DNA from 2 places in the Bradyrhizobium sp. 215_C5_N1_1 genome. Region 1 is predicted to be linked to the other one. Evidence: predicted binding sites of a transcription regulator. Region 1 holds the regulator's gene; the other holds the start of a gene.
The links. Region 1 encodes LexA, which represses DNA repair genes until DNA is damaged. Its sites were predicted from a motif close to TGTTCNNNNTGTGTTCNG; they were not measured.

Region 1 (11,105 bases):
TCGCGCCTATTTTCGCACTTTCAAATACGATCCTTATTCGCCGAACGTGCTGATCGAGCCGGTGCACAGCCGCGTCTCCGGCGCCTGGACCATCCTGATCGTGCGCAAGATCGTGGGACCGAACGGCGAGTTCATGGGCGTGGTCGGACGCGGCATCGAACCGGCCAATTTCGAGAAGTTCTTCGCCTCCGTCGTGCTCGGCGAAGGCGCCACGATCTCGATGCTGCATCGCGACGGCACGCTGCTCGCTCGCTATCCCCATTCCAGCGAGCAGATGGGCAGAAATTTCAAGACCGGCCCGTTCGAGCAGCAGAGGATCTTCGGGCTCGATCACTTCGCCGGCCGCATCATGAGCCCCGTCGACGGCGAAGACCGTCTGATCTCCTCGCGTGCCCTGCCCCACTTCCCGATCCTGATGATGGCAACCACGACGCGCGCGGCGGCGCTAACGGACTGGCGCGAGCAGATCGGCATCCTGATCTCGGTTGCGGGCGCCTCCGCGCTCGCCATCGCGGGCGTGCTGATCGCGATTGTGCGCAAGCTGCTGGAGCAGCACCGCGCCTCTCGCGAGCGGCTGACGCTGGAGAAGCAGCGCCTCGACCGCGCCGTCAACAACATGACGCAGGGCCTGCTGCTGTTCGATGCCGAGCGGCGGCTGGTGATCTGCAACCAGCGCTACATCGAGATGTACGGCCTGTCAGCCGAGGTGGTGAAGCCCGGCTCCAGCTTCCACGACATCATCGCCCACCGCAAGGCGACCGGCTCGTTCACTGGCGACATCGGCGACTATGTCGTCCGTGTGCTGCGCGACATCCATGTGCGCAACTCCATGGTGGTCGACACCTCCGACGGGCGCTCGATCCACATCCTTAACGAGCCGCTCGCGGACGGCGGCTGGGTGGCGACCCACGAAGACGTCACTGAGCGCCGGCGGACCGAGGAGCGCATCACCCACCTCGCCCATTACGACGCGCTGACCGACCTGCCCAACCGCACCATGTTCCACGAGCACCTACGCGCGGAGCTCGCCGCCATCGCCGGTGGCGAAGAGATCGCGGTGCATTACATCGACATCGACGAGTTCAAGGGCGTCAACGACGCGCTCGGCCATCTCGTCGGCGACGAGCTGTTGAAATCGATCGCGACGAGCCTCAGCCGCTGCGCGGGTCTGCAGGACTTCGTGGCGCGGCTAGGCGGCGACGAATTCGCCATCGTACAGAGCGCGGTGACGTCGCTGGAGCAGGTCAACGAACTCGTCGCGCGGGTCTTCCAGGCCATCCGCGCGCCGTTCGACTGCATGGGCCATCATCTCACCACGGACGCCAGTATCGGCATCGCGCTGGCGCCACGACACGGCACCGCGCTGGACCAGATCCTGAAGAACGCGGACATGGCGATGTATGCCGCCAAGGCCGCCGGACGCCGCACCTATCGCTTCTTCGAGCCGGAGATGGACGCCAAGGTCCGCGAGCGGCGGCAGCTCGAGATCGATCTGCGCCACGCCATCGCCCAAGGTGGGCTCGAAGGAGGGCTCGAGGTCTACTACCAGCCCTGCCTCGCCCTGAAGGACGACCGCATCACCGGCTGCGAGGCGCTGGTGCGCTGGCGCCATCCCGAGCGCGGCATGGTCTCGCCCGCCGAGTTCATCCCGATCGCCGAAGACACCGGCCTGATCAACGAGATCGGCGAATGGGTGCTGGCCACGGCCTGCCGCGATGCCGCCAACTGGCCCGACGACATCCGCCTCGCCGTCAACGTCTCGCCGGTGCAGTTCAAGAGCGGCACGCTGGCGCTGAAGATCATGGCGGCCCTTGCCGCCTCCAATTTGCCGGCGAGCCGGCTCGAGCTCGAGATCACCGAGGCTGTGCTGATCCGCGACGACGACACCGCGCTTGCGATCCTGCATCAGCTCCGCACCATCGGCGTGCGCATCGCGCTCGACGATTTCGGCACCGGCTACTCCTCGCTGAGCTATCTGCACCGCTTCCCGTTCGACAAGATCAAGATCGACCGCTGCTTCGTCAGCGACATCGCCGGTCCCGACGGCTCCGCGAGCATCGTGCAGGCCGTCGTCAACCTGGCTGCCGCCCGCCGCATGACCACCACAGCCGAGGGCGTCGAGACCGAGGAGCAGCAGCGCCTGCTCCGTGCGCTCGGCTGCTCCGAGATGCAGGGCTATCTGTTCAGTGCCGCAAAACCGGCCGACAAGGTGCTGGAGCTGTTCGCGCTGCACCGCAGCCGCCTCGCCCAGCGCGGCGGCGAGGAAAGCCGGCACCGCGAGGCCAGCTAGGGCGGTCTTCCCAACAATTGGAAGCGTCACCGCACGAATTCGCCCGGGAGCGGTCATCCGCTCCCGGGCGATATCTGGACGTCGTAAGGTTTTAGTTCGGTACCGCCGCCTTCGGCGCGGGCTTGGCGGCGACCGCATTCGCGGTCACGCCGTGCAGGAAGTCGTAGGCCGCATGCAGGGCCTTGTCGTCCTTCTCTTCCGGCGGGACGTAGGACTGCGATCCGGTCTGCTCGGTGCCGTCGGCGGCCTGCAGATGGCCGCGCATCTGCGACTCCGCCATCGTATCCATCCGGCCCTTCAGCTCGGGTGGCACGTCCTGCAGGATCTCGATGTCGGGCGCGATGCCCTGGGCCTGGATCGAGCGGCCCGACGGCGTGTAATAGCGCGCCGTGGTCAGCGCCAGCGCGCCATTGCCGGCGCCGAGCGGAATGATGGTCTGCACCGAGCCCTTGCCGAACGAGCGCGTGCCGATGATCGTGGCACGCTTGTGGTCATGCAGCGCGCCGGCGACGATCTCCGAGGCCGAAGCCGAGCCGCCATTGACCAGAATCACCAGCGGCTTGCCCTTGGTGAGGTCGCCGCCATGGGCGGTGAAGCGCTGGGTCTCTTCGGGATTGCGGCCGCGGGTCGAGACGACCTCGCCGCGCTGAAGGAAGGCGCTCGACACCGAGACGGCCTGGTCGAGCAAGCCGCCCGGATTGTTGCGCAGGTCCATCACGTAGCCGACCAGCTTCTCCGGCGGAACGTCCTTGGAGATCGACGCGATCGCCTTCTTCAGGCCGTCGGTGGTCTGCTCGTTGAACGAGGTGACGCGGATATAGCCGATGTCGCCGTTCTCGACGTGGAAGCGCACCGGACGCACATGGATGATCTCGCGCTTGATCGCGACGTCGAGCGGAGCGTCGGCGCCCTTGCGCACGATGGTGAGCTTGGTCTGGGTATCGACCGGCCCCTTCATCTTGTTGACGGCCTGCTCGAGCGTCATGCCCTGCACGGCATCGCCGTCGATCTTGCTGATGAGGTCGCCGGACATGATCCCGGCCTTGGACGCCGGCGTGTCGTCGATCGGCGAGACGACCTTGACCAGGCCGTCCTCCATCGTGACCTCGATGCCGAGCCCGCCGAACTCGCCGGAGGTGGTCTCCTGCATCTCGGTCCAGGCCTTGTCGTTCATGTAGCGTGAATGTGGGTCGAGCGAGGTCACCATGCCGGTGATCGCACCCTCAATCAGCTTGGAATTGTCGGGCTTCTCGACATAGCTCGCCTTCACCCGCTCGAACACTTCGCCGAACAGATTGAGCCGGGAATAGGCATCATCCGCGCTCGCTGCCGCCCGTGCCGCCCATACTCCACCGTGCGGGCTGGCGACCAGAAGGGTTAGACACGCTCCCGTGAGTGCGCCCAGGGGGAACAGCAGGTTTTTCCGCATGGATAGACTGGCCTTCTTGCTTGGAGCTTTGCTTTGGGCTTGTGAGGCGCCATGCAAATGGCGATCCAGCCCGCTGTTCACAATACCATTCTGGTTTCTTCAAGGCCGGGACGCCACGCTGGCGGGTACATCGTAAAAATCTCTTCGCCCGGGCCTAAACTTTTGGCAACGTTCCGAAACCGTTTCGCGCAACGCGGGAATCGGCCGGCCGGCCCACGCCTCTCAGCTATGCGATTTTAGGATGGTTTTGGAGGGCCGGACACGATAGGCGATGACAATAACGCTTCAAATTCTCGGGAGGACAACAATGAATGACGCGCCCCGCATCCGGCCGGAAAGGAACGTCGAACTCGGCGCCAGCGCCGAGCCATTCCAAAACCTGCACGAATTCATCCGCAAGGCGCGCGCCAACCTCAACCAGAACGCCTGGGACTATATCGTCGGCGCCGCCGAGACCGAGACCACGATGCGCCGCAACCGCATGGCGCTGGACGAGATCGCCTTCCGGCCGCGCGTGCTGCGCGACGTCCGCGAGGTCGACGGCTCGGTCGAGCTGTTCGGGCGCCGGATGCGGCTGCCGGTGGTGCTGGCCCCTGTCGGCGCACTGGAGATCTTCGATCCGGATGGCGCGGCGAGCGTCGCCCGCGCCTGCGGCACCTTCGGCGCGGCGCACATGCTGAGCTCGGTGTCCGAGCCCGGCCTGGAGAAGACCGCCGAGGCCGCCCCTGATGCGCTGCGGCTCTATCAACTCTATGTGCGCGGCGACGACGATTTCGTCGCCGATGTCGTCAGCCGGAGCGAGAAGAACGCCTACGCCGCCTTCTGCCTGACCGTTGATACCGCCCATTACAGCCGTCGCGAACGTGACATTGCCAAGCGCTATGTTCGCGAGAGCCGCCTGCGCGCCACCGGCGGCGATTACCAGAAGGGCCTGGAGTGGCGGACCGTGAAGATGATCAAGGACAAGTTCAAGATCCCGCTCATCCTGAAGGGCATCGCCACCGCCGAGGACGCCCGGATCGCGGTCGACCACGGCGTCGAGTGGATCTACGTCTCCAACCATGGCGGCCGCCAGCTCGATCACGGCCGCGGCGCCATGCATGTGCTGCCCGAGATCGTCGACGCCGTGAAGGGACGCGCCAAGATCATGGTCGACGGCGGCTTCTGCCGCGGCACCGACATCGTCAAGGCGATCGCGGCGGGCGCGGACATGGTCGGCATCGGCCGGCTGCAATGCTGGGCATTGGCCGCAGCCGGCGAGGCCGGCGTGAGGCGAATGCTGGAGTTGCTCGAGGACGAGGTGCTGCGCTGCCTAGGCCTCTTGGGCGCCACCTCGTTCGCCGAGGTCGACAAGTCCTGCCTGCACCAGGCGACCGCAACGAATGCGCCGAGCGTGTTCAGCGCGTTCCCGCTGTTCGACCATGACCCCTATCGATATTGAGTGAAAGGATGCAATGAGCTCGCTCTCTCCCGGCAGCGCGGACGCGCTCCTGTTCGATCTCGGCCGCGTCGTGCTCGACATCGATTTCTCCAAGGCGATCGCCTGCTGGGCGGGACATGCCGGCTGCAAGCCGGAAGCCATCGTCGCGCGCTATGTACGGGACAGCGAAGCCTATCGGCTGCACGAGGTCGGCAAGATCAGCGACGAGGCCTATTTTGACTCGCTGCGCGTCTCGCTCGGGATCGGCATCTCGGACGCGCAGTTCCTGGAGGGCTGGAACGCGATCTTCGCCGGCGAGATGCCCGATATCGCCGAGCTGCTGCCGCGTGCGGCCAAGCAGTTGCCGCTCTACGCCTTCTCCAACACCAACCGGCCGCATGTGGACCACTTCTCGAAGGAATATGCCGCCCTGCTCGGCCATTTCCGCGAGCTGTATCTGTCGTCCAGCATCGGCCTGCGCAAACCCGATGTGGAGGCCTTCGACCATGTCGTGGCGGCGATCGGCGTGCCCGCGAACCGTATCGTGTTCTTCGACGATCTTGCCGAGAACATCGAAGGAGCGCGGTCGCGCGGCCTGACCACGGTCCACGTGACCTCGCCCCGCGACGTCGGGAACGCCCTCAAGGCGCTCGGAATCTGATCTCTGGCCGGCAAGCCGACGGGCCGCGAATGGAACTATTTTGCCTGGGGGCGAGGAACCAAAACCCTTTGTGCATTTTTATACGGAGTTCCCGGAACGATTGCCCCTCTCAGGACTCATGAGTCCGTTGGGAATTCTACATCGGGCTTATCGTCGTGTTGGGCAAAACCTACCTCACCAAGCAGGCCTCTCTGCTGATGAAATTCGCCAGGACCACATCGGATTCTGAGCTTTCCGCCAAGCTGATCAGCAAGGCCGCCGACCTGAAATCCCAGGCCGACCCGCTGCCTGACAGGGATCAGGGCCCCGCAGCGCCGGACGTCAGTCCGTACAAGCAGCCGGGGGGCTGACCGATGCTGGCCGTGGCTCTCGTCTTTCTCGTCCTCGCCATGGCCATCCTCGTACCGGTCTGTCTCGCCTTCTGGATCATGCCGCGGCGGACTTGATGCTCACCCTTCATCGCAGAGCGGATGACGCAGGATAAATCATCCTGCGCGGCCACTGTTTTGCCTCTGCGCCTGCACTCGGCTAGAACTCTCGCCGCCGATTTGCCCGAACGGGCCCAGCAGGAGTTTTCACCCGTGGCCCTGATGCCGGTTTCCGACGCGCTCGCTGCGGTGCTGGCGGGCGCAGAGCCGCTGCCTGAAGAGATGATCGCGCTCGACGCAGCCTTCCACCGCGTGCTCGCGCGCGACGTCGCCGCGCGGCGCACGCAGCCGCCGCAGGCGATGTCGGCAATGGACGGCTATGCGGTGCGCGCGGTCGATGCGGCGAAGATCGAATCCCAGCTCACCCTGATCGGCGAGGTCGCGGCGGGCCGCCCGTTTGCGGGATCGATCGGCGCCGGCGAGGCCGTGCGTATCTTCACCGGCGGTGTCGTTCCCGATGGCGCTGATGCGGTCGTGATCCAGGAGGACACGATCGCGGACGGCAAGCGCATCACCATCAAGGAAGCCGCCGTAACGGGGCGGCACATCCGCCCCGCCGGCGTCGACTTCTCGGAAGGCGACGTGCTGCTGCGCAAGGGAGCCCGGCTCACCGAGCGCGACCTCGCGCTCGCCGCCGGCATGAATTACCCGCAATTGCCAGTCCGGCGACGCCCGAAGGTCGCGATCCTCGCGACCGGCGACGAGCTGGTGATGCCGGGTACGACGCCGGGCCACGGCCAGATCGTCTATTCCAACGGCTACGCCCTGCACGCGCTCGCCCGCAGCGAGGGCGCCGATACCATCGACCTCGGCGTTGCCGCCGATACGCTGGAGGCCACCACGGCCGGCATCGGCCGCGCGCGGGAGAGCGGCGCCGACATCCTGATCACGACCGGCGGCGCGTCGGTCGGGGACCACGATCTGGTCCAGCAGGCGCTGAGGGACGAAGGTATCTCGATGGCGTTCTGGAAGATCGCGATGCGGCCGGGCAAGCCGATGATGAACGGGCGGCTCGGCGCGATGCGCGTGATCGGCCTGCCCGGCAATCCCGTGTCATCCTACGTTTGCGGCTTCCTGTTCATGGTGCCGTTGATTCGCGCGCTTTCGGGCCGTTCGATGATTCATCACCGCCGCGAACGCGCGGTGCTCGGCCGCGATGTCGGCGCCAACGACCAGCGCGAGGATTACCTGCGCGCACGCCTCGAGCTGCGCGATGACGGCACGCTCGTCGCCCTTCCGGTCAATCACCAGGATTCCTCGCTGCTTGCGAATCTCGCTGCGGCACAGGCACTTCTCGTGCGCGCGCCATTCGCGTCGAAGGCCGAAGCCGGCACGCCTTGCGAGGTCTTGCGGCTGCCCGTCTGAGCGCTTCGTTCGCGTGCGTTCCGCGAACTTTGTCGCGTTCACGGTAAATTAAGCAGTTGCGGAACATGTATCGAACATATAGTGTCCGTTCATGATTTGTTTCGAGAATGTAGCGGCTTACTGCTGAATTCAGCGTCTCGGAATCGAACGACATCAACCGGGGGATTTTGGTCGAGATGTTAACGCGCAAACAATACGAGCTCCTGCGGTTCATCAGCGAACGGCTGAAGGAAAGCGGCGTGCCGCCCTCCTTCGATGAGATGAAGGACGCGCTCGACCTGCGCTCGAAATCGGGCATCCATCGCCTGATCACTGCGCTCGAGGAGCGCGGCTTCATCCGGCGCCTGCCCAACCGGGCCCGCGCCATCGAGGTGATCAAGCTGCCCGAGCTTCAGGCCGCTGCCGGCAGCCGCCGCGGCTTCACGCCGAGCGTCATCGAAGGCAATCTCGGCAAGGTCCGCACGACTTCGAGCCCGCCGGCGGACGAGGGCGAGCGCCCCGTCGCGGTCCCCGTGATGGGCCGCATCGCGGCCGGTACGCCGATCGAGGCCTTGCAGACCCGCAGCCACACCATCAGCGTACCGCCTGACATGCTCGGCTCGGGCGAACATTACGCGCTCGAAGTGCGCGGCGATTCCATGGTCGAGGCCGGCATTCTCGACGGCGACATGGCGCTGATCCAGCGCAACGAGAGCGCCGATACCGGCGATATCGTGGTGGCGCTGATCGACGACGAGGAGGCGACGCTCAAGCGCTTCCGCCGCCGCGGCGCCTCGATCGCGCTCGAGCCCGCCAATGCGGCCTATGAGGTCCGCATTCTGCCGCCCAACCGGGTGAAGATCCAGGGCAAGCTGATCGGGCTGTACCGGAAGTATTGATACCGGACGTGCCGGTATCGGTTATTTGGCGCCCCGCGCGCTTTGGATCGGCATCGCCGATCCGAGATTGGAGCGGACGATTGTCCGCTTCCGCTGGATAGTCTTTCTGGTTTCGCGCAGATTATCCGGCCCCTCCTCCAGCGGTAAATCCTCGGCACGCCGCACGAAGCAGCTCTGCTTCGCGGCCTTCAGGTTCGAGGAGAAGTCATGCGCCGGATCGTTCTGAGCACAATTGCTGTGGCGCCGCTGATCGCAGCATCAGCGTCGCAAGCCTTGGACGTACAAACCTTAGCCGCGCAATCGCGGCCCCATGTCCGCAAGGACACCGCCGTTAGCGAGCAAGTCCGCAAGGCCCTCGACGCCGTCGACCAACCGTCGCGGCCGGGCTGGCAGTATTCCGGCTGGTCGGCGCCTGCGGGGCGCTGACACGCGCCTGCAGAATGCAAAGGGGCGGGCTTTGTTCCTGGTGGATTCGGGAAAGTTAATGTGATTGCGGCCTGCGGCGGCGAGCCGTAGATTTGCCTACAACCCGGCAGAACGTTTGGTATTTCCACTCTGATAGAGGCCTGCGCCTCGATTAAGAGACGTGGGTCGCTATCCCTGCATGAGGAGCACCCGATGTGTGACTACAGCCTGCATGCCGTCGCGTCGCGTCCCGCCGAAGTCGGCGAGACGATCGTCACGACAACCTTCCGCGGCACCTCGACGCGCGGCTTTGCCTCCGCGGCCGATCCGACCGTCGCGGTCTGCCTGCTCCCGGGGACGGAGCTCGCCTTCGCCGACAACGTCCGCTACGACAATCGCTGGATCTGGACGCGCACCGTCAATTCGCGCGTCGGCAAGTTCGGCAAGATCGATCCGCACATTCCCGATCGCCATCATGATGCGATCGAATTCCCCGACGGCAAATCCGTGCTGGTGACGCAGCTGGTCGAAGGCCAGCGTGCGACCGTGCTGCAGCTACCGGTGACCCAGCCGCTCGGCGAGCGCGAGCACAAGCCGCAGACCATCACCGACAGCCGGACAACCATCACCCGCCTGCCGATCGGCTGATGCAGCCATTCCCGGCCGACAGGTCGGGCCAGGATTGAAATCGCCATCGCCGGCCGAGGCCGGCGAGATGGTGTCGTTTGTGTCCCGCGAAACTCCATCGGGCGGACCAAGCCGTGGCGTCTCCCACCGCACGAAGTTTGCGCTGTCCTGCCTGAATTTTGAACGTCCGTTCCGCAGCCAAATGGCCGATGCTTGGTGCGGCTTGAGACGGCGGGCACGTTCGATGAAGACCTTCATTCGCGTCGTTGAACTCTGGGTGCCTGACCGCACGCGCATGCGGCTGGAATTCGGCGGCGGCCTCTACGGCGAAGGGTTGTCCGCGTTTAGGGACGTGAGCGAGGATCTGCACTTCGGATATGACGAGGGACTTCCCGGCAAGGCCTGGGCCGGCGGCCACCCCGTGATCCTCACTAGATTCACCGATTCCTATTTCAAGCGGACCGATCAGGCCATCGCCGCCGGGCTGACCTGCGGCGTGGCGGTGCCGGTGTTTTCAGGCGAATTCCTGCAAGCCGTCATGGTGCTGTTCTGCGGCGACGACGAGGCCCATGTCGGCGCGATCGAACTCTGGCACAACGATGCCGAAACCTCCCACGAGATGGGGCTCGTCGACGGCTATTACGGCACCGCCGACATGTTCGAATTCAACTCCCGCCACACCAGATTTCCGCGCGGCTTCGGCCTTCCCGGCCGCATCTGGAAAGCCGGCCTGCCGCTGATCATCAAGGACCTGCACGATGCCAGGAGTTTTCTGCGCTGGGAGGACGCCGCCAAGGTCGGAATCAATCTCGGCGTCGGCGTTCCCTACCGGACCGGCACCGATCAGACCTGGGTGCTGACATTTCTCTCCGCGCAGGCGACCCCGATTGCGCGACGCTTCGAGATCTGGGTCCCGGACGAGGCCCGTTCGGCGCTGGTCTTCCGCGCCGGCGATTGCAGCGCGCAGACCGACCTCGCCGCGCTCTATGCGACGAAATCCATCGCCAAAGGCGAAGGCAGCATCGGCGGGGCCTGGGCCACCGGCATGCCCGCACTCAACGACGATCTCGCGCGTGACGTCTCGGTCGCGGCCTTGCAGGCCAGCGCCTCTGGGCTGAGCCAGATGGTCGTCCTTCCGGTGATCGGCAACGCCAGGCTCGACGCCGTGCTGGCCTGGTATCTGTAACCCGTCCGCTCAATCCTCGGCCTGCAGGTCGGCTTCCGATGGCGTCGCGTCGCGGTTGCGGGGAGCCGCCGCCTGCGGCGCAAGGCTCGCGCTGAAATCCGCCTCGCCGGCCGCCGCCGGCGACCACGGACGGTCTGTCCCCCTCGTCTTCGCCGCCTGAACCGCAAAACCGTCGCCGCTTCGCGTCAGCGCCAGCGCGCCTTGCCTTGCGAGACGCTGACGGTCGACAACCATCGCCGCGCAATCCGGCGGCGCCGGCCGCGCCGTCACCACCAGCGCGGCACGGCTGCAATCGTCAGCCAGTGAATCGATGCGCAAGGCCAGCGCGACCAGGCGCCCGTCGGCGAGCGGCGTCACGCAGCCGGCTTCGTCGCACGACACGCCGGCGGCCAGTGAGGCACTGCCGGCGTCGCGCG
Region 2 (11,105 bases), 2.2 Mb from region 1:
TCCTCGATCTCGGCGGCGCAGGCCGATCTCGCCAGCTCCTACGGCCCGATCAAGGCGGCGCTGATCCACATGGCCAAGGGATTGGCGCGGCAATACGCAAAGAAGAAGATCCGCGTCAACGTGGTGTCGCCCGGCACGGTCTATTTCAAGGGCGGCGTCTGGAACATGATCGAGCAGAACATGCCGGAGCGCTACAACGACGCGATGAAGCGCAACCCGACGGGCCGCATGGCAACGCCGCAGGAGATCGCAAGCGCGGCGGTGTTTCTGGCAAGCCCGGTGTCGGGGTTCACCACGGGCTCCAATCTCGTCGTGGACGGCGCGATCTCGAACCGGGTGAATTTTTAGAGCGGGCACTCTGTCATCGCCCGACTTGATCGGGCGATCCAGTATTCCAGAGACAGCGCGGCTAGAACCGAGAAGCCGCAGCGTACTGGATACCCCGCTTTCGCAGGGTATGACACCGAGAGTATGACACGGCCCGGCTCAACAAGCTCGTCATTGCGAGCGCAGCGAAGCAATCCAGAGTCTTTCCACGGGCGGCAGTCTGGATTGCTTCGCTGCGCTCGCAATGACGGTGTGGCAGCATTCTGCGTCACATCTTCAATGGAAATCCCGCGATGGCGGCAGGATGCGGACGTTGCGGGGGTGGCGGATTTTTTGCGCCGGCATATCCGCGTGGGCCCGGGGATCGTCGTTGAGGGGCTCGATCAGGTCGGCGCCTGCCGGCACCGGATGCTTGCGGCTCAGCGCGTCGTTGGCGAGGCCGACCAGATCGTGCGAGCGGTCGACCATGCGCTGGGCGATGAGATGCGTCACCTTTTCGGGGCTGCTCTGGATATAGCCCTCGACCAGGATGAGGCGTGCGCCCATCACTTCCTTGCGGTACTGCTCCATGATCTTGGGCCACACCACGACATTGGCGATGCCGGTCTCGTCCTCCAGCGTCATGAACACGACGCCGCTGGCGCTGCCCGGCCGCTGCCGCACCAGCACCACGCCGGCGCAGCGGACGCGGCGCCGCTCGTTCTCATGGCTGATGTCCCTGCAGGCCACGACACGCTCGCGCGAAAACATCTCGCGCAAAAACTCCATCGGATGGCCCTTCAGCGATAACCGGATAGTCTGGTAGTCCGCGACCACCTGCTCGGCCAGCGGCATCTCCGGCAACGGTTTTGCATGCTCGTCCGGCTGCTCGCGCGCGGTCGCGGCCTCGAACAGCGGCAGCGGCACGTCGTCGGGCAGCCGCCGCACCTGCCACAGCGCCTCGCGGCGGTCGAGGCCGAGCGAGCGGAAGGCGTCGGCATCCGCGAGCAGGATCAGCGCACGCTTGGGCAGGCCGGTGTCGCGGGCGAAGTCTTCGAGCGAGGTGAACCGCTGGCGGTCGCGAGCCTTGATAATGCGGTCGGCCCAGTCTTCCTGAGTGACATAGACCTTGCCCTGCCGCTCAGCCTGCTGCCTCTTAAGCTCCTCCTCATCCGGATCGAGCCAGTGGAAGCCGTCGATCTGGCGAAAACCCAGACGCACGGCGCAATATCCGTCGTCCATATTCTCCAGCGTATTCTGCGCAAAACTGCAGGACACGTCGATGTCGCGCACCTCGACGCCATTCTTGCGGGCGTCGCCGACGATCTGCGCGGGCGCGTAAAAGCCCATGGGCTGCGAGTTCAACAGGCCGCAACAGAACACATCGGGGTGATGATATTTCAGCCATGACGAGATGTAGACGAGCTGAGCAAAGCTCGCGGCATGGCTCTCTGGAAAACCGTAGGAGCCAAAGCCCTTGATCTGGTCAAAGCAGCTTCTGGCGAAGTTGGGATCGTAGCCGCGCGCGACCATGTTGCCGATCAGCTTCTCCTCGTACTGGCCGATGGTGCCGACATTGCGGAAGGTCGCCATCGAGCGGCGCAGGCCGTTAGCCTCCTCGGAGGTGAATTTTGCCGCCTCGATCGCGATGCGCATGGCTTGCTCCTGGAACAAGGGCACGCCTTTCGTCTTGTGCAGCACCTTGTAGAGTTCGTCCGCGGGACCGTGTTCGGGTGATGGCGAGGGATAACTCACCTTTTCCTGGCCGTTCCGCCGTCGCAGATACGGATGCACCATGTCGCCCTGGATCGGTCCGGGCCGCACGATCGCGACTTCGATGACAAGGTCGTAGAAGGTCCGCGGCTTCAACCGCGGCAACATGTTCATCTGGGCGCGGCTCTCGACCTGGAACACGCCGAGGGATTCCCCAGCACACAGCATGTCGTAAACCTTGGGATCGTCCTGAGGGACACTCGCCAGAACCCAGCGCTTGCCCTTGTGGTGGTCGATCAAATCAAAACATTTCCGGATGCAGGTCAGCATGCCCAGCGCGAGCACGTCGACCTTCATCATGTTGAGCGCGTCGACGTCGTCCTTGTCCCACTCGATGAAGGTGCGTTCGTCCATCGCGGCGTTGCCGATCGGCACATAGGTGTCGAGCCGGTCCTGGGTGAGCACATAGCCGCCGACATGCTGGGAGAGATGACGCGGGAATTCGATCAGCTCGGTCGCAAGCTCGACCGCGAGGTTGATCATGGGATTGCTGGGATCGAGCCCGGCCTGCCTGACCTGCATGTCGTTGAGGCCCTTGCCCCAGCTTCCCCAGACGGTGTCGGCGAGCGCGGCGGTGACGTCCTCGGTCAGGCCCAGCGCCTTGCCGACGTCGCGAATGGCGCTGCGTGGACGGTAATGGATCACGGTGGCGATGATCGCGGCGCGGTGGCGGCCGTAGCGGCGATAGACATATTGCATCACCTCCTCGCGCCGCGAATGCTCGAAATCGACGTCGATGTCAGGCGGCTCCAGCCGCTCCTTGGAGATGAAGCGCTCGAACAGGAGATCGACGCTGGTCGGATTGACCGAGGTGATGCCGAGCACGTAGCAGACCGCTGAGTTCGCCGCCGATCCCCGCCCCTGGCACAGGATGTTCTGGCTGCGCGCATAATGTACGATGTCGTGCACGGTGAGGAAGTAGTGCGCGTATTTCAGCTCGGCGATCAGCGCGAGCTCTTTCTTCAGGGTCGTGCGCAGCTTGTCATCGATCTTGCCGCCGAAATATTTGTCGACGCCGGCCCAGGTCAGATCCTCCAGATGCTCTTGCGCGGTCTTGCCCCGCGGCACCGGTTCGTCCGGATACTGGTATTTGAGCTGGTCGAGCGTGAAATCGATCTTGCCCGCAAAGCGCATGGTCTCCGCGATCGCCTCGGGAAAATCGCGGAACAGCCGCGACATTTCGCGTGGCGTCTTCAGGAAGCGCTCGGCGTTGGCTTCGAGCTTCCTTCCGACCGCCTCGATCGTGGTTTTTTCCCGGATGCAGGTGAGCACGTCCTGGAGCGGACGGCGGCCGGGATCGTGATAGAGCACCTCGTTGGTCGCGAGCAGCGGCACGTTTGCTTTGGCGGCGAGATCATCGAGCCGCGCCAGGCGGCGGCGGTCGTCGCCGCGATAGACCAGGCTCGCCGCCAGCCACACGCCCTCGGCGCGGCTGTCCTTAAGCTTGGCGAGAACATCCAGCGCCTGCGCGGGCTCGAAGCGATGCGGCAGCGTCAGGATCAGGAGCTGGCCCTCGGAAAACTCAAGAAGGTCGGCAAAAGAGAGATGGCATTCGCCCTTCTCGATCCGCGTGATGTCGTCGCCGCGCTTGCCTCTGGTGAGGAGCTGGCACAGCCGGCCATAGGCGGCGCGGTCGCGCGGATAGACAAAAATGTCGGGCGTGCCGTCGATGAAGACGATGCGCGCGCCGATCAGCAATTTCGGCTTGTGCAGCACCTTGTCATTGTCGAGCTCCTTGTAGGCGCGCACCACGCCGGCGAGCGTGTTGTGGTCGGCAATGCCGATCACGGGAATGCCGAGGATGCTCGCCTGATGCACATAGGCGCGCGGATCCGAGCCGCCGCGCAGGAAGGAGAAGTTGGTGGTGATGCCGATCTCGGCATAAGCGGGCGTGGTCATGCGAAGAGACCGTGCACATACCAGTTGGGGGGAATGGGTTTGCCTTCGTCGTCGAACACCTCTCCTTCGTAAAGACCGTCGCGAAAGATCCAGAAGCGCAGGCCTTCGGCATCCTCGATGCGGAAATAATCCCGCGTCAATTGCTTGCCGTCCTGCCGCCACCATTCCATCGCGATGCGCTCGGGCCCTTCCACCCGCACCACCGCATGCAGCGCACGCCGCCAGGTGAACTGATGCGGCGGGCCGTCCGGCACGGTCGCGAACGGCACCTTGATCGGCTCCGGTCTGTCGAACAGCCGCAGGGGGCGCAGCGGCGGCTCGCTCTCGGCGCGCGCCGGCCATTCGGCCTGCATGGCCACGGCGAGATGGTGCTGGGCAGGCGCGGCCAGCACCGCACATTCGGGGATATGGGTATCCTCAGGCAAATGCACGACGACGCGCTTTCCGCCGATGCGCGCGGCGATGCGGTCGATCAGCGCGGCGAGCTCGTCATTGTCATGGACATGGGCGTCGAGATCGCGCTGCTCCTGCACCACGATCTCGGTGCGGCTCGCCGACAGCCGCACCATGTCGAAACCAAAGCCGGGATCCAGCGGATCGGCGAGCGCATCGAGACGTTCGCGAAACAGCCGGTCGATGACTTTGCTTTGCGTCACCGGCCGCCCGGTCTCGACCATGATCGCGCGCACCACGCCGTCGGTACGAAAGAAGGCGGCTTCCAGGCGCCGCGCGCCCTTGCCCTGCTTCTCCATGGACGCGATCAGCGTGTCGGCGAGCCGCGACAGCGTCAGCGCGATCATGGTGTCGGTGGCGATCGGTTCGGCAAAGCGCTTCTCCACGATATAATCCGGCAGCGGTTTGCGCGGATTGATCGGGGCATCGCCATGCCCCTGCGCATGCGCGAGCAGCGTGGAGAACCGCGCGCCGAACCGCGCCGTGATCTCATGCGGCTCGCGCGAGGCGACATCGCCGATGGTTTTCAGGCCGGCGCGGCGCAGACCAGTGGTGATGGCCTCGCCCGCACCAAGCGCGGATACCGGCAGCCGGCTGATCGCCGCCGCCTCCCCGCCATCGGCGACGATGGTGCCGGAGGCCTGCCGCGTCAGCGTGCGCGCACAGACCGAGGTGCCGGCGATCGCCGCGCTGACGGCAAAACCCTGACGGGCGAGCGCGCGGACGAAGGTCTGCAACAACGCAGCCTCGCCGCCGAACAGATGCGCGCAGCCGGTGATGTCCAGAAACAGCCCGTACGGCGGATCGAGCGCCACCAGCGGCGTGAAGCGGTCGCACCAGTCGGCGACGTCGCTGAGCGTCTTCGCATCGGCCACGACATCGGCGTCGAACACTTTCAAGTCCGGACACATCGCCCGTGCATTGGCCAGGGGCTGGCCGATGTGCAAGCCGAGGCGCTCGGCGGCTTCGTCCAGCGCATGGATCACCAGCGCATTGTTGTCCTTGATGACAACGATGCTCGGATCATTGGTCTTACCCAGCGCGCCGAAGAACCGCTGAATCCGATCGATGGGCAGGCGCGGCAGCCACAGGCTGAGGATACGTCGACGGTTCAGAGAACTGGCACTCATCACATTTCCATTCCATGATCCACCGGCCGCACGGGCCATGACGATTGCGCAAGAGTTCGGCATCGAAGCGCGGCGCGCCCCAGGAGCTCCATGCCGGGCCCGGCGGCGAATGCGCCGCGCGCAACATCCACCGCGTCTCCGCGGTCGAGGGCAGCGGCTGCGCGGCCATCCGCAACATCAGGCCGGTGACACCGGAGCCTTGCGCGGCCAGTGTCAGCTTGCGGCTCGCCACGAGATCGAACTGCCGCGTCTCACCCCAGAGCTCGAGCACAACGGCGCCAAGCGCGTCGCAGGCGAGCGCATCGGCCGAGGTCCGCAACGCGCTCTCGACATCGGCGGCGCGCACCATCACCACGCGGCGCGGATCGAGACCGATCTCGGCAAGCCCGCTCATCGACAGCGCGCCGGTCTCGAGTTCCGAAAAATCCTGCCGCACCCACAGCAGCGGCCGGCGCCGCGAGACACGCCCCGCAAGCCCCATGACAAAACCCGTCGCGGCGGTTCCCTGCCGGCCCTCGCAAAACACCTCGTGGATCACCGCGCGCGCGAGCCCGCCCTTCAGCGCGCTGTCGACCTCGTCGTGGCCGAGCGCGACGCGATCGTGCTGATGCACGACCTCCGCCGTCTCGATGCGCTCGATCTGGCCGCGCAAGGTCGCAAGCGCGTTCATCCGTGCGCCGCTCATATACGCCGCTCCTTCAGAGGTGATTGCCGAGGTTCTCAAAAATAAGAACCTACGGCTGGCTCATTTGTTCATGATATGTTCTAATATAAAGCTAACAGCGGCCGGGGAGTCAATCGAATTGGTGCTCATCCGGATTCGTAAGCTGAATCAAAGGGATTCCACGATGGACGTACAACGCAAGCTGGAGATTCTGGCTGATGCCGCCAAATACGACGCGTCGTGCGCCTCCAGCGGCACCGAGAAGCGGGATTCCAGCGATGGCAAGGGCATGGGCTCGACCGCGCCGGGCATGGGCATCTGCCATTCCTACGCGCCGGACGGACGCTGCATCTCGCTGCTCAAAGTGCTCCTGACCAACGCCTGCAATTACGACTGCCTTTATTGCGTCAACCGCGCCTCCTCCAACGTGCCGCGTGCCCGCTTCACCATCGACGAAGTGGTCAAGCTCACGCTCGACTTCTACCGGCGCAATTACATCGAGGGCCTGTTTCTCTCCTCCGGCATCATCCGCAGCCCCGACTACACCATGGAGCAGGTGGTCAGCGTCGCGCGCAAACTGCGCGAGGAGCATCACTTCCGCGGCTACATCCATCTCAAGACCATTCCCGAGGCCGACGACGCGCTGATCGCGGAAGCCGGCAAATATGCAGATCGCCTCTCCATCAACATCGAGATGCCTGAGGAGACGAGCCTGCAGCAATACGCACCGGAAAAGGATGTGCGCGCGATCCGCCGCACCATGGGCCGGCTGCGGCTGAAGCTCGACGAGGCCGAGGAAAACCGCAGCACAAAGACGAAGGCCAGGCCGCAGCGCTTCGCGCCCGCCGGACAGAGCACACAGATGATCGTCGGCGCCGACGCGGCCTCTGATCACACCATCCTGCACACCAGCTCCAATCTCTATGGCTCCTACCGGCTGCGGCGCGTCTATTACTCCGCCTTCAGCCCGATCCCCGATGCCAGCCGCGCTTTGCCTCTGGTACAGCCGCCGCTGCTGCGCGAGCACCGGCTTTACCAGGCCGACTGGCTGATGCGGTTCTACGGTTTCGACGTTGCGGAGATCGTTGACGACAGCGCGATGCTGCCGCTCGACATCGATCCGAAGCTCGCCTGGGCGCTGCGCCATCGCGACCGCTTCCCGCTCGACGTCAACCGCGCCAGCCGCGAGGAGCTGTTGCGCGTGCCGGGCTTCGGCACCAAGGCGGTCGAACGCATCATCGCGACGCGGCGCACCACCACGATCCGCCTCTCCGATCTCGCGCGGCTGCATGTGCCCCGCAACAAGGCGCTGCCATTCATCGTCCTCAGCGATCACCGGCCCGCGCCGCATCGCCTCGACGAGGCGCGGCTGATCGAACGGTTCAAGCCGAAGGCAACACAATTGGGGTTTGGCTTCTGATGCAGTACATCACCCTCGACACCGAAACCGATTTCGACGGCTGGCGCAAAGCCGCGCGTAGCCTCGTGCTGCATCATGTGCAGCCAACCGATGTCACCTGGACCGTACAAGGCGGCGAAGCCGAGCTGTTTGCACCGCCCTCCCCGTCTCCGATATTTGAGGTGAACGACAGCACCTTTAACGTCTCGGCAAAATTCGTCGATCTCGCCAAGGCCGCGATCCTGCATCGCGACGGCGAGCGCTTTGCGATCCTCTATCGCCTGCTCTGGCGATTGAAGGACAATCACGATCTCATCGAGGTCGCGACCAATCCTGATGTCGCGCAAGTCACCGCCATGGCAAGAGCAGTCCATCGCGACGAGCACAAGATGCATGCCTTCGTGCGCTTCCGCGAGATCGGCCGCGAGCGCGCGGCGCATTACGTCGCCTGGTTCGAGCCGGAGCATTACATCGTCGAGCTTGCCGCGCCGTTCTTTGCCAAGCGCTTCGCCGACATGCCATGGTCGATCCTGACACCCGATCTGTGTGCGCATTGGGATGGCCACGCGCTCTCGTTCACGTCGGGCGTGAGCAAGAGCGAAGCACCCGGCGAAGACCGGCTCGAGGAAACCTGGCGGCGCTACTACGCCAGCATCTTCAACCCGGCGCGGCTGAAGGTGAAGGCGATGCAGACGGAGATGCCGAAGAAATACTGGAGGAACCTGCCCGAGGCGTCGATCATTAAGCCCTTGATCGAGGACGCCGAGCGCATGACCGGCGCCATGATCGCCAATGCCGCAACCGATCCGCACAAGCCCCAGAAGCGGCCGGAGGCTCCGATGCCACGCAAGCTGGCTGCCGACGATCTCGAAGCGCTCCGCGAGGAGGCCGCGCACTGCCGCGCCTGCCCGCTCTACAAGGACGCGACGCAGACCGTGTTCGGCGAGGGCCCGAAAGACGCGACCATCATGCTGGTCGGCGAGCAGCCCGGCGACAAGGAAGACCTCGCCGGCCACCCCTTCATCGGCCCGGCCGGCCAGATGCTCGACCGTGCGCTTCAGGAAGCCGGCGTCGACCGCAACAAGGTCTACGTCACCAACGCGGTCAAGCACTTCAAATTCGTGCCGCGCGGAAAGATCCGTCTGCACCAGAAGCCGGCGACGCCGGAGATCCGGGCGTGCCGGCAATGGTACGAGCGGGAAGTTTCGGCAATCCAGCCCGAGCTCATCGTGGCAATGGGCGCCACCGCCGCGCAGAGCGTGTTCGGCAAGATCACCCCGATCGGCAAGACCCGTGGCCGGCTCATAGATATGCCCGAGGGACGCAAGGCACTGGTGACGGTGCACCCGTCCTATCTGTTGCGGCTGCCTGATCCGGAAGCCAAAGTGCTGGAATATCAGCGCTTTGTCGAAGACCTGAAGATTGCCGCCAGTTTGCAGAAGAAAGCCCCACGCGCCGCCTAAATACTGGCGAATACTGGTGGGAAAGCGACTTTAGGACGCAGTTGTCATCCAGCCTTCAAATCCATCGCGGACAATAGCCCCTTCAAATTAGTTAAGGGGCGTCCAAAAATGACAGACGTTGCATTCGACCGTGCGGTAGGCGATCCGACGCCCGTCCAGCCGGCTTCCAGGCCAAATCTCGACAAGGGTTTTAACCCGCTCACGATGATCCTGTTCTTCGGCATCCTTGCCGCAGGCCTGCTGTTCGTTGCCTACAGCATCTATGTCGACGTCAACGCGACCGGCACGAAGGTGACGACCTTCCTGCCCTACATCCTCTTGTTCGTCGCGCTGCTGATCGCGCTCGGCTTCGAATTCGTCAACGGCTTCCACGACACCGCCAACGCGGTGGCGACCGTGATCTACACCCATTCGCTGCCGGCTGAATTCGCGGTGATGTGGTCGGGCTTCTTCAACTTCCTCGGCGTGCTGCTGTCCTCCGGCGCGGTCGCGTTCGGCATCGTCTCGCTGCTGCCGGTCGAGCTGATCCTCCAGGTCGGCTCCAGCGCCGGCTTCGCCATGGTGTTCGCACTCTTGATCGCCGCGATCATCTGGAACCTCGGTACCTGGTATTTCGGCCTGCCCGCCTCCTCCTCGCACACGCTGATCGGCTCGATCATCGGCGTCGGCATCGCCAATGCCGTCATGCGCGGCCGCGACGGCACCTCGGGCGTCGACTGGAGCAAGGCCACCGAGATCGGCTACGCGCTGCTGCTGTCGCCGCTGTTCGGTTTCATCTGCGCCGCCGTGCTGCTGCTGCTGCTCAAGTTCATCGTGCGCAACCCTGCGCTCTATGCCGCGCCCGAAGGCAACAAGGCGCCGCCGCTCTGGATCCGCGGCCTGCTGATCGCAACCTGCACCGGCGTCAGCTTCGCCCACGGCTCGAACGACGGCCAGAAGGGCATGGGCCTGATCATGCTGATCCTGATCGGCACCGTGCCGACCGCTTACGCGCTCAACCGCGCGCTGCCGGAGAGCCAGGTCGCCCAGTTCCAGAAGGTCTCGGAGGCCGCCTCCAAGGTGATCGCGGCCAAGGGCGCCGGTCACTCGATCATCGGCGATCCTCGTCCTGCGGTGACGCAGTACATCACCTCGCACCACATCAGCGAAGGCACCTACCCCTCGCTGTCGGTGCTGGTGAAGGATGTCGGCGACCAGGTCGCGAAGTACGGCTCGCTCAACAAGGTACCGGCGGAAGTGGTCGGCAACACCCGTAACGACATGTACCTGACCTCGGAAGCGATCCGCTTCCTGATGAAGGACAAGGAAAACGACCTCAACAAGGAAGAGGTCGCGACCTTGAACGCCTACAAGGGCGGCCTCGATAGCGCCACGAAGTTCATCCCGACCTGGGTGAAGGTCGCCGTCGCCATCGCGCTCGGCCTCGGCACCATGGTCGGCTGGAAGCGCATCGTCGTCACCGTCGGTGAGAAGATCGGCAAGACCCATCTCACCTACGCACAGGGCGCCTCCGCCGAGCTGGTCGCCGCCGCCACGATCGGCGCCGCCGACGTGTTCGGCCTGCCGGTCTCGACCACCCACGTGCTGTCGTCGGGTGTCGCCGGCACCATGGCCGCGAACGGCTCGGGCCTGCAGATGGCGACCATCCGCAACCTGCTGATGGCCTGGGTGCTGACGCTGCCCTGCGCGATCGCGCTGTCGGCCACGCTGTATGTGATCTTCTCGCGGATCTTCTGAAGCCGATCACGCGCCTCAAAGACAAAGGGCCCGTGCGATGCACGGGCCCTTTTCGTTTGTGGTTCGGGGGGCGGCGTTAAGACGCCGCGAGCGATTCCTCGACCAGCTTGACCCAATAGGACGTGCCGAACACGATCGCCTCGTCGTTGAAATTGTAGGCTGGGTGATGCAGGCCGGCGCTGTCGCCGTTGCCGCAGAAGATGAACGCGCCGGGCCGCGCTTCCAGCATGTAGGCGAAATCCTCGCCGCCCATCAGCGGCGGCATCTCGTGCACATTGGCC

Region 2: a site for LexA is predicted at 6,312-6,329, ahead of AB7G19_RS30650 (ImuA family protein). Genes of this name have one in related genera too.

What each region holds. Positions count from the first base shown of each region.
Region 1 is NZ_CP197228.1:4,178,605-4,189,709, reverse strand. Features, by position in the region: gene AB7G19_RS20180 (bifunctional diguanylate cyclase/phosphodiesterase) at 1-2,290, shown strand, start outside; gene AB7G19_RS20175 (S41 family peptidase) at 2,382-3,719, opposite strand; gene AB7G19_RS20170 (alpha-hydroxy acid oxidase) at 4,027-5,160, shown strand; gene AB7G19_RS20165 (HAD family hydrolase) at 5,174-5,800, shown strand; gene AB7G19_RS20160 (hypothetical protein) at 5,956-6,150, shown strand; gene AB7G19_RS20155 (molybdopterin molybdotransferase MoeA) at 6,382-7,593, shown strand; gene lexA (transcriptional repressor LexA) at 7,770-8,471, shown strand; gene AB7G19_RS20145 (hypothetical protein) at 8,679-8,897, shown strand; gene AB7G19_RS20140 (hypothetical protein) at 9,090-9,524, shown strand; gene AB7G19_RS20135 (GAF domain-containing protein) at 9,748-10,689, shown strand; partial or broken gene AB7G19_RS20130 (ComEC/Rec2 family competence protein) at 10,699-11,105, opposite strand, start outside.
Region 2 is NZ_CP197228.1:6,357,634-6,368,738, forward strand. Features, by position in the region: gene AB7G19_RS30635 (SDR family NAD(P)-dependent oxidoreductase) at 1-348, shown strand, start outside; gene AB7G19_RS30640 (error-prone DNA polymerase) at 604-3,978, opposite strand; gene AB7G19_RS30645 (Y-family DNA polymerase) at 3,975-5,561, opposite strand; gene AB7G19_RS30650 (ImuA family protein) at 5,464-6,246, opposite strand; gene AB7G19_RS30655 (putative DNA modification/repair radical SAM protein) at 6,410-7,645, shown strand; gene AB7G19_RS30660 (UdgX family uracil-DNA binding protein) at 7,645-9,087, shown strand; gene AB7G19_RS30665 (inorganic phosphate transporter) at 9,196-10,824, shown strand; gene AB7G19_RS30670 (M20 aminoacylase family protein) at 10,901-11,105, opposite strand, start outside.